Regions from separate parts of the Shinella oryzae genome, predicted to be linked through region 2. Evidence: riboswitches for the same ligand, from Rfam matches in the RefSeq annotation. Region 2 holds a riboswitch; the other holds the start of a gene.
What was found. Region 2 has a riboswitch for thiamine pyrophosphate ahead of thiC (phosphomethylpyrimidine synthase ThiC). Riboswitches for the same ligand answer to the same signal wherever they lie in the genome.
Positions count from the first base shown of each region.

Region 1: another riboswitch for thiamine pyrophosphate. It lies ahead of thiB (thiamine ABC transporter substrate binding subunit); the one in region 2 lies ahead of thiC (phosphomethylpyrimidine synthase ThiC).

Region 1 is NZ_CP081987.1:2,881,076-2,886,701, forward strand. It holds gene thiP (thiamine/thiamine pyrophosphate ABC transporter permease) at 1-839, opposite strand, end outside; gene thiB (thiamine ABC transporter substrate binding subunit) at 856-1,863, opposite strand; TPP riboswitch at 1,901-2,012, opposite strand; gene K6301_RS14090 (hypothetical protein) at 2,201-2,380, shown strand; gene K6301_RS14095 (RNA polymerase factor sigma-32) at 2,476-3,336, opposite strand; gene K6301_RS14100 (CarD family transcriptional regulator) at 3,568-4,137, opposite strand; gene fdxA (ferredoxin FdxA) at 4,507-4,845, opposite strand; gene K6301_RS14110 (RNA-binding S4 domain-containing protein) at 5,064-5,483, opposite strand; gene K6301_RS14115 (helicase-related protein) at 5,487-5,626, opposite strand, start outside.
Region 2 is NZ_CP081987.1:2,573,822-2,579,447, forward strand. It holds gene K6301_RS12545 (TfuA-like protein) at 1-419, shown strand, start outside; gene K6301_RS12550 (hypothetical protein) at 541-765, shown strand; gene K6301_RS12555 (YqaA family protein) at 906-1,343, shown strand; gene K6301_RS12560 (sigma-70 family RNA polymerase sigma factor) at 1,397-1,942, shown strand; gene K6301_RS12565 (anti-sigma factor family protein) at 1,929-2,702, shown strand; gene K6301_RS12570 (Bax inhibitor-1/YccA family protein) at 2,730-3,446, shown strand; TPP riboswitch at 3,581-3,697, shown strand; gene thiC (phosphomethylpyrimidine synthase ThiC) at 3,789-5,612, shown strand; gene thiO (glycine oxidase ThiO) at 5,615-5,626, shown strand, end outside.

The DNA.
Region 1 (5,626 bases), 310 kb from region 2:
CGGCCCGCCGTCACGCCCTCATCCTGCGGCCGGCCGAACAGCGAGAGCACGAACAGCAACAGCGCCGTAACCGCGATCTGCAGGAAGGCGAGCAGGACGGCGCGGGCGGGATCGAAATCGAAGCGCAGCGCCTGGTAGATCGCGACCTCGATGGTGGTGGCGGCCGGCCCGCCGCCGAGTGTCAGAACGAGGGTGAAGCTCGTGGCGCACAGCATGAAGACGAGGCCGGCAATGCCCGGCAGCACGCGCCGGATGACCGGCCATTCGATGAGCCGGAACACCGCCACGCCGCCCATGCCGAGATTGGCCGAACTCAGCCAGTATTCCGCCGGGATGCGGTCGAGCGCGGCGACGAGGAAGCGCACCGCGAGCGGCAGGTTGAAGAAGACATGGGCGATGAGGATGCCTGTCAGCCCGTAGACGCTGACCGGATTTTGCAGGCCGGCAAGGCGCAGGAGATCGTTCACCACGCCCTGGCGCCCCCAGATCTCGATGACGCCGAGGGCGGCGACGAGCGCCGGCAGGCCGAGCGGCACGGCCGACAGCCGCAGGATCCAGACGCGGCCGAGAAAGGCGCGCTGGCGCGCCAGGGCACGCGCCACGGGAATGGCGAGCGCCACCGACAGCAGCGTGGAAAGCGCGGCCTGAAGGAACGTGAAGCGCGCCACCCGCAGGATATAGGCATCGAACAAAGGCGCGCCCGCGCCGGCCCCTGCACCGGCCCCTGAACCGGCATGGGCAAGCAGCACGGCCGTCGCCACGCCGACGAAGGCCAGCACGCCGCCAAGCGCGAGCGCGCCGGCGATATCGAGCGTGCGTCTTTCGGCGCGGGCGAAGATCACGGTGTTGACCCGGCTACTTGGCGCTCATCACGGCGAGCCATTCGTCGATCCAGGCCTTGCGGTTGGCCGCGACCTCCTCCGGCGACATGAGGAAGGTCTTCTCCGGCTTGACCAGCGCATCGAAGGCGGCGGGCAGCGGATCACGGGTCTTGCCAGCCGGCATCATCCAGTTGGTTTCGGGAATGATCGACTGGAAATCCGGCCCCGTCATGTAGGTGAGGAACTGGCGGGCCAGCGCCTTGTCGCCGGCGGTGCGGGTGAGGCCGGCAACCTCGATCTGGATATAGTGGCCTTCCGAGAAGGCGGCCGCCTTGTAGCGCTCGTTCTTCTCCGCGATGACGTGATAGGCGGGCGAGGTCGTGTAGGACAGCACCATCGGCGCCTCGCCCTTGGTGAACAGGCCATAGGCTTCCGACCAGCCCGGCGTGACGGTCAGGACACGCCGCTTGAGCTTTTCCCAAGCCTCGGGCGCCTTGTCGCCATAGACCGACTTGACCCAGAGCAGCAGGCCGAGGCCCGGCGTGGAGGTGCGCGGATCCTCGATGACGATCTTCTCCGCGGGGTCGCCTTCGACCAGCTCCTTGAGGCTGGTCGGCGGGTTCTTCAGGGTCTCGCTGTCATAGACGACGGCGAAGTGGCCGTAGTCGTAGGGCAGGAACGTATCGTCGGAGAAGCCGCCGGGCACCGTCAGGTCCTTCGGCGAGAGGCCATGCGCCTCGAACAGGCCCGTGGCCTTCGCCTCGGCGATTAGATTGGTATCGAGACCGAGCACCACGTCGGCCTTGGTGCCCTCGCCCTCCAGCTTGAGGCGGGTCAGGAGCTCCACGCCATCGGCCACGCCGACCCATTCGACCTTGCAGCCGCATGTCTTCTCGAACTCTTCCTTGACCTTGGGGCCCGGGCCCCATTCGGCGATGAAGCTCTCATAGGTGTAGACGGTCAGCGTCTTTTCCTGCGCCGATGCGGGCACAGCGACACAAACGGCAAGCGCCGTAACCAATGTGGAAAGTAGCGTGCGCATCCGCGCCTCCTTGTTTGTCACAACGGGAATAGGGCGCTGGATTGAGCCGTCTAATCCCTCCGCCGGTACGAGCCGGATCAGGTTCTTCGGGTTGGCGTGACGCCTCTCAGCCAGCAGACCGAAACCTGCGGGCACCCCGTTAGAGCAGCACAAGGCATAATCCGGCCCGCGACGGCGCGCAAGGGGCGGACCGGAGAGCAAAGCCCGGCAGGCGGGAATGGACGGAAAATCGGCCTGTTCCGTAGGAAACAGCGGGCAAGGCGGCGCTGTGCGACCTTCTCATCACCGGACGAGAACAGCTCGTCGCATCCATCAGGCCAGAGATCAGGAGAGACCCATGCGCAAGACCATCGTTTCCGCCACTGTTGCCCTCGTCGCCGCCGTTTCCTTCGCGGCACCGTCATATGCCTGCTACGACAGCTATGGCTACGAGCAGCCGCAATGCTTCATCAAGAAGGTGAAGTCCTACGATTATTACGGCGACGTCGTGATCCGGAAGATCAAGATCTGCAACTGAGCGTCATCATAAATGACCTCCCCGAAGGCCCGGATGTCCCTGCATCCGGGTCCTTTGCTGTCGGGAGCGCGAGGAAACAGCCGGCGTCAGGCTGCTCAGGCGTAGGCGAAATCCGTGGTCTTGCTGACCAGGACGGCCTTCAGCTTTTCCAGCGCCCGGTTCTCGATCTGGCGGACGCGCTCCTTGGAGATGCCGAGCAGGACGCCCAGTTCTTCAAGCGTTGCACCGTTTTCGGCGAGGCGGCGGGCGCGGATGATCTTCATCTCGCGTTCGTTGAGTTCGCCGAGCGCCGAATAGAGCCAGAGATGGCGGCGTTCGCCATCGATGGAGCCTTCGGCCTGCTCGTCCGGCAGGGGAGCCTCGCTGGCGAGAAGATCGATGCGGCTGGCGCCCTCGCCCTCATTGGGCGAGATCGGCGCCTGCAGCGAGATGTCCGACGAGGACAGGCGCGCATCCATGGTGCGCACGTCGGCGGTGCTGACACCGATGGCGGCGGCGATTTCCTGATGCATGGCCTCGGCGGTGAGACGGGTATCGCCGCGGGCGAGACGGGCGCGCAGGCGGCGCAGGTTGAAGAACAGCGCCTTCTGCGCCGAGCTGGTGCCGCCGCGCACGATGGACCAGTTGCGCAGCACGTAATCCTGAACCGAGGCGCGGATCCACCAGCTGGCATAGGTGGAGAAGCGCACCTGCCGCTCCGGCTCGAAGCGGGCGGCGGCCTCCAGAAGGCCGATATAGCCTTCTTGCACGAGATCGCTGAGCGGCAGGCCGAAATTGCGGAACTTGCCCGCCATCGAAACGACCAGGCGCATATGGGCCATGGCGATGCGGTTGCGGGCTTCCTGATCGTGATTGTTCTTCCAGGCCTGGGCAAGCGCCTGTTCCTCGTCCCTCTCAAGGTAGGGCGCGGACATGGCAAGCTTGATCATGCGGCGCTCTGCGGTCGTCGTAGCCATGCGTCTCTCCACGTGAACCGAACCGGCTCCGGGGAGGCATGAACCACCCGTTCGCCCATAGAGAAGACAGTCCGGAGAGGCTAGTGGATCGCCCGGCACGGCCGGGACAATGCCGCGGCACAGCGCCCTTCGGTCATCCTCGGCCAGTCAAACGGGCGTGCCGCAAAAAAGTTCCATAAAAAAACCCGGCTGTCGCCAGCCGGGCTTTAAATCGTGACGGAGCGCCCTAGATCAGGCGGCCTCGTCCTGGCTGTCATCTTCCTCGATGGCCTTGCCGCGCTTCGGACCCTTGGCGAGGTTCGTCTCGACGAGACGGACGGCTTCGGTTTCCGACATCTTGTTGACGGCGGCGATTTCGCGGGCCATGCGGTCGAGAGCGGCTTCGTAAAGCTGGCGCTCGGAATAGGACTGCTCCGGCTGGTTCTCGGCGCGATAGAGGTCACGGACCACTTCGGCAATCGAGATCAGGTCGCCGGAATTGATCTTGGCATCGTATTCCTGCGCGCGGCGCGACCACATGGTGCGCTTCACGCGGGCCTTGCCCTGGACAACCTTCAGCGCGCGGTCGACGAAATCGGTCTCCGACAGTTTGCGCATGCCGATGGAAACGGCCTTGGCAACCGGCACCTTGAGACGCATCTTGTCCTTTTCGAAATCGATGACAAAAAGCTCAAGCTTCATGCCGGCGACTTCCTGCTCCTCGATGGCCACGATCTGGCCGACACCGTGGGCGGGATAGACGATCGACTCGCCGGTCTTGAAGCCCTGGCGCGTGGAAGATTTCTTCTGCTGGGTCGTCATTCTGTTCAAATACTCCCTGTTACACTCCCCGATGAGGCCGGGGTGGGTCCGGGGACCCGGGAAAGACGGGGGGCACCCTGCGGTGTCACCACTCTGGTCCGTCCGCCATGCGCAAAGAGGTCCACTGCAACGCGATCACATGCGAGCAACCGAGGTTGCCTATGGGAGGTGAGCGACGGTGAGGGATCGTTTGCTTTCGTGGTGGTGTTCGGGCACGCAAAATGCCGCGATGTGGATCAGTATCAGGACCCTACCACAAAAAAGTGCCGAAATCAATAATTTGCTTCGCATGGGTCATCAAGCCTGCCCTATCGCCTTTTGGCGAGGACAGGCTTTTTTCCCCAGCTTCGGCGGCCGCCGTGCGGCCGGTCAGTCGCCCTTGCCCGGATTGGGCGAGAAGTACTGCTCGTACTTGCCTTCCACGCCGTCCATTTCCTTGGCCTCGGGCATCGCATCCCGCTTCACGGTGATATTGGGCCAGATAGACGCGAATTCCGTATTGATCTTCAACCACTTGTCGAGGCCCGGCTCCGTATCGGGCTTGATCGCCTCGGCGGGACATTCCGGCTCGCAGACGCCGCAATCGATGCACTCGTCCGGGTGGATGACCAGGAAGTTCTCGCCTTCGTAGAAGCAGTCGACAGGGCAGACTTCGACACAGTCCGTATATTTGCAGCGGATGCAGTTGTCGGTCACGACATACGTCATGATGAACTCCAGAAAAATCACAAGCAGGCGGACGGCGGAACCGTCCATTGCCGCAAAGCCTGTCACGCAATCGGCTGGCAGACAGCAGGAGATGCGGGAAGCAGGCTGTCCGGTGGCTGAGGTAAAGGCTTTGCGGGCGCTTTGCAAGCGTAATACATGCGCGATCTGCGGCTTGCGAGGTATAGAATTCTAAAGCGCGGCCCGGAACGGCCCGGCACTCAGTCGTCGCCTTCGCCCGGATAATCGTGCAGGCGGTCGATCTCGCGGCGTTCGCGCTTGGTGGGCCGGCCGGCGCCGCGCTCGCGCGTGGCCTGGGCGAAGAGATTGCGTTCCTCGCGCGGCGGCGGGGGCGGCGTCATGTCGCTGTAGAGAAGGCGGGCCTCCTCATAGGGGCCGCGGCGCTCGCCGGTCTGGAGCACCTTCACCACCATGTCGTGGCGCTCGAGCGAAAGCACGACGACATCACCGGGACTCACGGCATAGGAGGGCTGGCGGACGGCGAGATCGTTGACGCGCACATCGCCCGCCTCGACGGACTTCGCCGCCAGCGAGCGCGACTTGCGCAGGCGCGCGAAGAACAGCCACTTGTCGATGCGCTGTCGCGCCTGACCTTCCGGCTGTTCCTCGTCGCGCGCCATGGCCTACTTCTTCAGTTGCTCCTTGAGCGCCGCGAGCTTTGCGAAGGGCGAATCCGGATCGATCGGCTTCTCCTTGCGGGGCGGACGGGCCTCGAACTTCGCCTGTTGCGGCTTTCCGCCGCGCTCGTTGCGCTCGCCGCGCT
Region 2 (5,626 bases):
ACGAGGATTATGCGAGCGGGCGCCGGTTGGACGATGCCGATGTCGCGCTTCTGCATGGCCCGGCGGAACTCGGATATCCCGCGCTTTCCCTCCCGCTCGTCAATGTCGATGCGACGCTCGACCGGCTGGAGGCGGATCGAACGGTCGCTGCGCTTGAGGTGGCGGGCCTTCGCGACGCCGCGCGCCGGATTTTCTACAAGGAGCGCACATGGTCAGCGATCCTCAAGGCGCGTGAAAACGGGGTGTCGTGGACGGCCACGACACAACTCCTGACCGAGCGGACCGTGAACCAGAAACGCGTGGACGCCCTGGCGCTGGTGCGGGAAATGACACTCTGGGCGGGCAAAAAGGCCGAAAAACGTGGTGACTGGACGTTCCGCGCCACGTCGCTGTGGCGTATGGCGGCAGATCAATCTTAAACCGCTTTCGTCATACAATTTCGCATTCCGCGTGTGTCACGCTGGAGTCACGCGCCAAAGCCGGTCCCCACGCCTATACTCACATTCAGGGTAAAATTCGACGCGGCGGGGGCCAGCACATATGAAAATCGATACGATCGAAATGGAAGACCGCGGCGCGGAACTGATGGCGCTGGCGCGAATGCTCGCCTTCGCCGTGGAAACCGCCAAAGGCCTCGACGTCGAGGCCGTCGAATATTGCCTCGATACGGCACTGCGGGCTGTGCTGAACGAGATCGACGAACCGTCCCGCATCATGCTGACGTCGAACGACATCCTGCTGATGAACCGGTCCGCCCTCTGCTGAGCGCGAATGCAAAGGCCAGACTGACCGCCCATACCGCGATAAAGACCTGTCACACCCTTTCCTAGGCCGGCCGTACCGTTTATCGGAAGCGGGCGCGCACTCCGCGCGTGGACGGAGAGCGGTATGACGGAGATGCCCGGATGAGCGCGCTTGCGGCCTATGGCGGCCTTTTCATAGCCGCCTTCATCGCCGCCACCATCCTTCCGGCACAATCCGAAGCGGTGCTCGTCGGCCTGCTTGCCGCCGGCAGCCATTCACCCAGCCTTTTGATCATCGTCGCGGGAACGGGCAACGTGCTCGGCTCCGTCGTCAACTGGTTGCTCGGCCGGGGCATCGAGCGCTTCCGCCATGCGCGATGGTTTCCGGTCAACGCCGCAAGCCTCGAGCGTGCCGGCAACTGGTATCGCAAATACGGCTGGTGGAGCCTGCTTCTCAGCTGGGCACCGATCATCGGCGATCCGCTGACGGTGGCAGCCGGCATCATGCGCGAGCCGTTTTTCCGTTTCCTGCTCGTCGTTTCCATCGCCAAGTTCGGCCGCTACCTCCTGCTTGCGGCCATCGTTCTCCACTGGTTGTGAACTTTTTTGGCAGCCGATGGAATGGAAGCCGCGCGGCTCTCGTATATTGGGGCATGAACGCAAAGACACCCGGCTTCAACGTGATCGGACAGCTTGCGGCGCTCAGGCGCTACGCACTTTCGCTCGTCCGCAATCCGGATGATGCCGAGGACCTCGTGCACGATGCGCTGGTGAAGGCCTATGAACGGCAGGGCACGTTCCGCACTGGCGCGAATGTGCGCAACTGGCTGATGTCGATCCTGCACAATGCGCATGTGGACCGCTTGCGCCAGCGCCGTTCGATGCAGCGCCGCCACGATGGCGCGGCCGAAGTCGCCGAAACCGCGATACCGGCCAACCAGGATCATTCGGTGCGCCTCACGCAGCTGCGCAACGCCTTCTTCACGCTTCCCGAAGAGCAGCGCGCGGCCCTGCACCTCGTCGCCATCGAGGAGCTTTCCTACCAGGAAGCGGCGACCGCCCTCGGCATTCCCGTGGGAACGCTGATGTCACGCGTCGCCCGGGCGCGCGAGCGCCTGCGCACATTCGAACAAAGCGGCCCGTCCGCGACCGTCACGCATCTCAGGATTGTCGGAGGCACTGGCGATGACCAGCAATGACCCCATCCTCGAAGCCGATCTCAACGCCTATGTCGACGACCAGCTGGCCGTCGGGCGGCGCATCGAGGTGGAGGCCTATCTGTCGGAACGCCCGGCCGTCGCCGCGCAGATCATGAAGGACCTGCGCGTGCGCGACGAGCTGCGCCTGGCGCTTGCGGACCACCGCACCGTGATCCGGCAGGAGACGCGCGAGGCCGCGCGCCAGCTGGAGCGTTCGCTGTCGCGCCGCCGCATCCTTGCGGTCTTCCGCCGTGCTGCAGCGATCGCGCTCTTCGTCGCGGCAGGCTGGGTCGCGCATGCCGTCTTCGGCCCCTTCGGCGCGACCGAGGTCATCGCCTCGGTGCAGCCGCCGGCCTTCGTGGAGGAAGCGGTGCGCGCACACCGGACGACGCTTCTGCGCGACACGATGGCATCTCAGCCGGAGACGGAAACGTTCGACCGTGCAGAGATCCGCTCGGCCACCGCCATCGTCCTGCCGGACCTGCCGAAAGGCTGGACCCTGCTCGATACGCAGGTCTTCCCCTCGGCCTATGGCCCGAGCGTCGAGCTGGTGCTGCAACCGGAGGCGAACGAACGCCTCTCGCTCTTTGCGGTGCGCCCGGGCTCGTTTGCCGTGCAGCATGTCCTGCTGTTCCACGCTGACAACGCCCGGGCCGCCTACTGGCAGATCGGCGACGTCGCCTATGCCCTGGTGTCCGAAAGCCGCAAGGCCGACGACCTGACGCAAACCGCGCGGGAACTTTCCCGCACGCTCTACTGATCAACCGTTTCCATAAGGAGATATGAGATGGAACCCGTACAACAGCGATTCGGCTACGGCGCACAGGCGCAGTCCGCTGCCCTCTTCGACGAGGGCCTGCGCCAGCACATGCTGCGCGTCTACAACTACATGGGCGCCGGCCTTGTTATCACCGGCCTCGTTGCGTTCATTGTCGGCTCCACGCCGGCGCTCTACGTGCCGATCTTCTCGTCGCCGCTCAAGTGGGTGGTGATGCTGGCGCCGCTCGCCTTCGTTTTCTTCTTCTCGTTCAAGATCCAGACGATGTCGGCCAGCACGGCACAGATGACCTTCTGGGCGTTTTGCGCCGTCATGGGCCTCTCGCTCGCATCGGTGTTCCTTGTCTTCACCGGCATGAGCATCGCCCGAACCTTCTTCATCGCCGCAACCATGTTCGGCGCCACGAGCCTTTACGGCTATGTGACGAAGCGTGACCTTTCGAAATTCGGCTCGTTCCTGATCATGGGCCTGATCGGCGTCATCATCGCTTCGATCGTCAACATTTTCCTGGGCTCCAGCGCCCTGCAGTTCGCAATCTCCGTGATCGGTATCCTCGTCTTCGTCGGCCTGACGGCCTGGGATACGCAGAACATCAAGTCGCAATATGCCGAGAACATTGACCAGGAATCCCAGCAGAAGATGGCCGTGTTCGGCGCGCTCTCGCTCTACCTGAATTTCGTCAACATCTTCCAGCTGCTGCTGAATTTCACGGGCGAACGCGAATAGTTTTCGCGAATGGTTTCAAAGGGAACGGCGGGGCTTGCTCCGCCGTTTCTTTTTGTGTGCGGCACAGAAAAAAGTAAGTATGAACTTACTTTATGAACCCCGTTGACAAATCGACCCATAGCGTTTTTGCTTAAGGCATTCACCAGGGGGGTCCCGACAAGGGGCTGAGATACTGCTGGCTTTCGCAGCGCAGTGACCCGTTGAACCTGATCCAGTTCATACTGGCGTAGGGACGGTGCAAGCGCTGTGGCAGGACATCCGATAACCCGGATTCCGTGTCCAGCGTCCTTCCATCATTCCGGCTCTAGGACTGGGTCTCCAAACCGAACTTGGAGCCTCACGATGAATATTGCCGCCCAAAAGCTCACCCCGACCGTCACCACCGGCGCCCTGCCCGCCTCGCGCAAGATCCACATTGCCGGCGAACAGCATCCCGAAATCCGCGTGCCGATGCGCGAGATTTCCCTCCACCCGACCTCGGGAGAGCCGCCCGTCATCGTCTACGACGCCTCGGGCGCCTATACCGACCCCAACCACATCGTCGCCATCGAAAGCGGCCTGCCGCGGCTGCGCGAAAGCTGGATCGCCGCGCGTGGCGATACCGAAGACTATGAAGGCCGTCACATCCGCCCGGAGGACAACGGCTTCGCGACCGGCGAGCGTCTGACACCGGAATTCCCCGTTCGCAACCGCCCGCGCAAGGCGAGGGACGGCAAGGCTGTGACCCAGCTCGCCTATGCCCGCGCCGGCATGATCACGCCGGAGATGGAATTCATCGCCATCAGGGAAAATCTCGGCCGCAAGGCCGCGAAGGATACACTCGTGCGCGATGGCGACAGTTTCGGCGCGCATATTCCCGATTTCGTCACGCCGGAATTCGTCCGTCAGGAGGTCGCCAGTGGCCGGGCGATCATCCCCGCCAACATCAACCATCCCGAGGCCGAGCCGATGATCATCGGCCGTAATTTCCTGGTCAAGATCAACGCCAATATCGGCAATTCCGCCGTTACCTCCTCCATGGCCGAAGAGGTCGAGAAGATGGTGTGGGCGATCCGCTGGGGCGCCGATACCGTCATGGACCTGTCGACAGGCCGCAACATCCACAACATCCGCGAATGGATCGTCCGCAATTCGCCGGTTCCGATCGGCACCGTGCCGCTCTATCAGGCGCTCGAAAAGGTCAACGGCATCGCCGAGGACCTGACCTGGGAAGTCTTCCGCGACACGCTGATCGAGCAGGCGGAACAGGGCGTGGACTATTTCACCATCCACGCCGGCGTGCGGCTGCATTACATCCCGCTCACCGTCAATCGCGTCACCGGCATCGTCTCGCGCGGCGGCTCGATCATGGCCAAGTGGTGTCTTCATCACCACCGCGAAAGCTTCCTCTATGAGCATTTCGAGGAAATCTGCGACATCTGCCGCGCCTATGACGTCTCCTTCTCGCTCGGCGATGGCCTGCGCCCCGGCTCGATTGCCGACGCCAACGATGCGGCGCAGTTCGCCGAACTCGAAACGCTTGGCGAACTCACGCAGATCGCCTGGGCAAGGGATTGCCAGGTCATGATCGAAGGCCCCGGCCATGTGCCGATGCACAAGATCAAGGAGAACATGGACAAGCAGCTGAAGACCTGTGGCGAGGCGCCGTTCTACACGCTCGGGCCGCTCACCACCGATATCGCGCCCGGCTACGACCACATCACGTCGGGTATCGGCGCGGCGATGATCGGCTGGTTCGGCACGGCCATGCTCTGCTACGTCACGCCGAAGGAACATCTCGGCCTGCCCGACCGCAACGACGTGAAGGTGGGCGTCATCACCTACAAGATCGCCGCCCATGCCGCCGATCTCGCCAAGGGGCACCCGGCGGCGAAGATCCGCGACGACGCGCTGTCGCGCGCCCGCTTCGAGTTCCGCTGGGAGGACCAGTTCAACCTGTCGCTCGATCCGGAAACGGCCCGCTCCTACCACGACGAGACGCTGCCCAAGGAGGCGCACAAGGTGGCGCATTTCTGCTCCATGTGCGGTCCGAAATTCTGCTCCATGCGCATCTCCCACGACATCCGCGCGGAAGCGCAGAAGGAGGGGCTGGAGGCCATGGCGGCGAAGTTCCGTGAGGGCGGCGACCTCTACATGCCGCTTGGCACGACACCTGCGGGAGAATGACCATGCGCATCCTG